Regions from separate parts of the Streptomyces sp. NPDC059875 genome, predicted to be linked through region 1. Evidence: riboswitches for the same ligand, from Rfam matches in the RefSeq annotation. Region 1 holds a riboswitch; the other holds the start of a gene.

Evidence for each region. A riboswitch is a leader RNA that binds a small molecule or an ion and turns the genes downstream of it on or off. The one in region 1 is predicted to bind cyclic di-AMP.
Region 2: linked by a shared signal. The riboswitch ahead of ACFV9D_RS07060 (transglycosylase family protein) and the one ahead of ACFV9D_RS04360 (C40 family peptidase) in region 1 are both predicted to bind cyclic di-AMP.

The regions. Positions count from the first base shown of each region.
Region 1 covers NZ_JBHWJZ010000003.1:80,131-82,325, forward strand. The annotation lists gene ACFV9D_RS04355 (LysE family translocator) at 1-380, shown strand, start outside; gene ACFV9D_RS04360 (C40 family peptidase) at 494-967, opposite strand; cyclic di-AMP (ydaO/yuaA leader) riboswitch at 971-1,168, opposite strand; gene ACFV9D_RS04365 (hypothetical protein) at 1,482-1,787, opposite strand; gene ACFV9D_RS04370 (ATP-dependent Clp protease proteolytic subunit) at 1,795-2,195, opposite strand, start outside.
Region 2 covers NZ_JBHWJZ010000004.1:257,342-259,536, reverse strand. The annotation lists gene eno (phosphopyruvate hydratase) at 1-14, opposite strand, end outside; gene ACFV9D_RS07060 (transglycosylase family protein) at 305-1,000, opposite strand; cyclic di-AMP (ydaO/yuaA leader) riboswitch at 1,004-1,179, opposite strand; gene ACFV9D_RS07055 (transglycosylase family protein) at 1,445-2,195, opposite strand, start outside.

The DNA of each region.
Region 1 (2,195 bases):
TCGGCGTGCAGGCGCTGCGCGGCGCGCTGCGGACGACCGCCGGCACGCCCGTGGACACCGCGGGCGAGCGGGCCGTCGGGCGGGCCCTGCGCCAGGGATTCCTGGCCAATGTGCTCAACCCGAAGGCACCGGTGCTGTTTCTGAGTCTGCTGCCGCAGTTCGTGCCGGACGGCGTCGCGGTCGTGCCGCGCACGCTGCTCCTGGCGTCGATCGTGGTGCTGCTGGCCCTGCTGTGGTTCCCGCTGGTGGCGGTCCTGGTGGACCGGCTCGGTCACTGGCTGCGGCGTCCGCGGACGGCCAGGACCGTGCAGGGGGTGACGGGCGGCGCGCTCGCCGCCCTCGGGCTGACCCTGCTCTCGGCGCCCCTCGCGGGGAATTGAGGCCGCTGCGTGAGGGTGCGGCGGCGCCACCGCACCCCCCCGTGACGGCACTCGTCAGCTGGTCAGCTGCTCAGCTGCTCAGCTGCTCAGCAGGCCGGCCGGTCGGGCGGTCATCAGACCCGTCCGTAATAGACCTTGGACGACCAGATCTTGTCGAGCTTCACCCAGGAACCCGTCTTGGGCGAGTGCCAGATCTTGTTGTTCCCGGCGTAGATGCCCACGTGGTAGACCCTTCCACCCGAGTGGAAGAAGACCAGGTCCCCCTGCTTCCTGCTGGAGGCGGAGATGTGCCGGGTCTTGTTGTACTGCTGCTGCGCGGTACGTGGCAGCGACTTGCCCGCCTTCTTGTACGAGTAGAGCGTGAGCCCCGAGCAGTCGAACCGAGTGGGTCCGGACGCTCCGTACTTGTAGGGCGATCCCTTCTTCGAGGCCGCGATACCGAGCGCCTTGCCGGCGTACGTGGTCGCGGCCTGGGCCTCCGACGCGGCGCCCGGCGCCAGCATCGTGCCGCCGACGGCGGCGAGGGTGAGAGCCGAGACGGCTCCGGCCCGGGACAGCAGGGACGGGACATGAATCTGCGCAGTCATGCGCAACCCTTCGTCAGCCGCCTGTGAAGGATGACCTGTCGGGTTCGGACTGGCGAAGTTGCCCGGCCGCGGCTGCGGCTTCACCCCGAGGAACGGCCCCACTGGCCGGCCGTCCCGTACTGCTCGGGTCCTCCACTCCTGCCGATCCACTCCTGTCGACCAGACATCCGGGACAGCGGCAGGACTCGGCGTCCGCCCGGACCGCCCCGCCGCGGTGGCGGGGGCTTGTCGTCGTCAGGGATCTTGACCCGAACTTGGTCGAAAACCGAGTTGAAACGGCGATATGTGAGGCTCCTCACGACTGATCCATTCGGGTGGACAGACAGGTTTCGTGATCTTCGGAGGTTTGGCTGATGAGCTCCGTACCAGGGGTGGAACGCCCGATTCCGCCAGATGTGTACACCTGTTGCGCAACTCACCCCGCACATAAGTCGATTCGTCGACTACGCCGAACGGGGGAGGATTTCCGTGGCCGCGATGCCCCAAGTGGACCTCGACACGACACGCCGAACTGTCAACTCGCCGGTGGTTCGGGGACGGTGACCCGCTCCGTGCGGCGCCCCCCGTCCAACACCCGCAGCGCGCGGGCCAATGTCTCCGCGTGCACCTCGCTCTCGCCGCGTACATGCATCGCCGTCAGCGCGTCGCGCAGGGCGGTCGCCCGTCCCACCAGGGCCTGAGCCGCTCTGAGTGCCCCATAAGTATGCGATGTCCTGGATGGATTGATGCGACCGAGGAGGTCGACGACTTCGAGATAGGCGTCGACGAACTCGCCCTCGGCGCGTGTCAGGGCGGGCAGCGGCGGCAGCTCGGGCACCATCCCCGGCTCACCTCGCCCCGGCGCCACCGGACGCCCCGCGGTTCTGGATCACGTGATCCACCAGGCCGTACGCGGTGGCGCCCGGTGCGTCGAGCACGGTGATGCGGTCGATGTCGGCGTCGATCCGCTCGCGGCTCTGTCCGGTGTGGGTGACCAGCATCCCGGCCACCATCGCGCGCAGCCGGAGCAATTCCCGTGCCTGGATGTCGAGATCGCTGGGCTGCCCCTGCAACGGCTCGTCCATCGTGGGCTGCTGGAGCACGACCCGGGCGCCGGGCAGCGCGAGCCGTTTCCCGGGCGCGCCGGCCGCGAGCAGCACGGCGGCGGTCGAGGCCGCCTGACCGAGGCAGGTGGTCTCCACATCACAGGTGACGACCTGCATCGTGTCGTAGATCGCGGACATGGCGC
Region 2 (2,195 bases), on a different contig from region 1:
GACGGCACGAGCATCTCCTTCTGGGATGTGACGCTAGATGTGACGCAAGCTGTGCAGGGTCGCTTTGGCCTTGCGACAAGAGCCTAACCGGCTCTGGGGCTCCAGCCAGCCGGGCGCCCGCCCCCTGGGACGAAAAAGGACCCAAGGGCATGCATCAGGGGACGAACGACCCCGAAGCTACCCTTCGGTAACGCGGAAACCCCGGCCCGACGCGCACGGGGGAAGAGCACGTCGGACCGGGGTGGTCACCGCGGGAGGGTCGGAGGGGCCGCGTGAGCCGCCGGACTCACGCGAACCGCCGGGCTCACTTCAGGTGAAGCTGCTGGCCCGGGTAGATCAGGTCGGCGTCCTCGACGACGTCCTTGTTGAGCTCGAAGAGCTTCTCCCAGCCGCCCTTGACGTCGTGGGCGGCGGCGATCTTGCTCAGGGTGTCACCGGCGACGACCTTGTACTCGCCGTCACCCTTCTTGACCTTCTTGCCGGTCGGGGTGGTGACGGTCTTCTTCGCGTCGGCCTTCGGCGCGGTCCGCTGCTCGCTGCGGGTCGTCGGCTGCTCGGCCTGACGCTCCTGCTGCTTCGGGGCGGCCGGCTGGGCCGGCGCGCTCTCGGCGGCACCACCGGTGTAGGCGGCGCTGGAGAGGCCCACGCCACAGCTCGGCCAGGCGCCCTTGCCCTGGCCGGCCAGGACCTTCTCGGCGACGGCGATCTGCTGCGACTTCGAGGCCTGGTCGGCGGTGGCGGCGTACGCGGTGCCACCGTAGGCGGCCCAGGTGGAGGCGGAGAACTGCAGGCCGCCGTAGTAGCCGTTGCCGGTGTTGATGGACCAGTTGCCGCCGGACTCGCACTGGGCGACGGCGTCCCACTCGGAGGCGGTGGCGGCCGAGGCGGACCCGGCGGTCATCAGCGGGGCGGCGACGGCGACACCGGCGACACCGGCGAGGGCGACGGCGCGGGTGGCCTTGGAGGGACGACGGTGTTTGCCCTTGGCGGAAAACAGCATGGGACTTCTCCTCACCGACGCCTGCGAGGTGAGCTGTCGGGTTCGGGCCATGTGAGTTGCCCGGCCGCGCGACCTAGCGCGCGGCTTCACCCCAAGCCGCTCCGTCGGCCGTCTGTCTCAACGGCCGGGGGCGGCACTTACCTTGGGTCCCCCGCTCCTGCCTTCGGCGCTCGACGCGACGACTGTTCCCATCGGCCGACGGCAGGATTCGGCGTTTCGGTCGACGGGGCCCGCGGTGGCGAGCGGTGACGACCGTAGACACAGACCTCTCCGAAGTTCAAAGACGTCCATTGGGGAAAAATCGGCCCTACTCGCTTCGGGACGAAGGGTGTTTACGCAGGTGAGAGGTGACGGAAGCAAAGTTTGCGGACGCGACACGCCAGTTGAGACAAAGAGACCCATGTCTCACTTGCACAGAACCGGACATACGACCCCGAACTACCCCTACTTCACGGGGAGACCGATCGTCAGATCGAGGCTCTGGCCAGGGAGGATGAGGTCCGGGTCGGCGCCCACCGTCGAGCGGTTGGCGTCGTAGAGGGCGCCCCAGCCGCCCGGGAGTTCGTTCTCCCGAGCAATGTCGGTGAGGTTGTCGCCCGGCTTGACGGTGTATTCGCCCGAAGTGCCCTTGGTGTCCGTAACGTCCTTGCCGGCCTCGGCACCCTTGCCGCTCTCGGCATCCTCGGCGCCCTCGACATCCGTTACATCCGCACTGTCCGGATTCGTCACATCCGTACCAGGGGTGGCGTCCTGTGTCGGTGCGTCAGTCGGCGAGGCGTGTCGACCCTTTTCGCCATTCTTGTCCGGATTGAGCGTCTCCTCCGGAGCTGCGTCGCCCCGGTGCTTGCCGGTGCCCGGCGTCGTCACCGGCGCGGAGGGCGTGACGAGCGTCTCGGGGGTGGTGCCCGGGGTCGGGGTCGAAGGCGGGGTGGCCCCGGGGGTGACGGGCGACTCAGGGGTGGCGGCGTCGGGCGTGGCGGCTTCGGGGGTGAGCGGGAGGCCGGCGGTCCGGTTCGACTCCGCGACGGGACCCGTGGGCTCCGCCGGCGTGACCGCAGGGCCCGGGTCGACACCGGGCGCGGCGCCGTCGTTCGCCAGCCCCGCGATCGGGGCACAGGTGGCCCACTGCGTGGACCCCGCGGCGAGCGCCTTTTCGGCCACCGCGATCTGCTGCGCGCGGCTGGCGAGGTCGGCA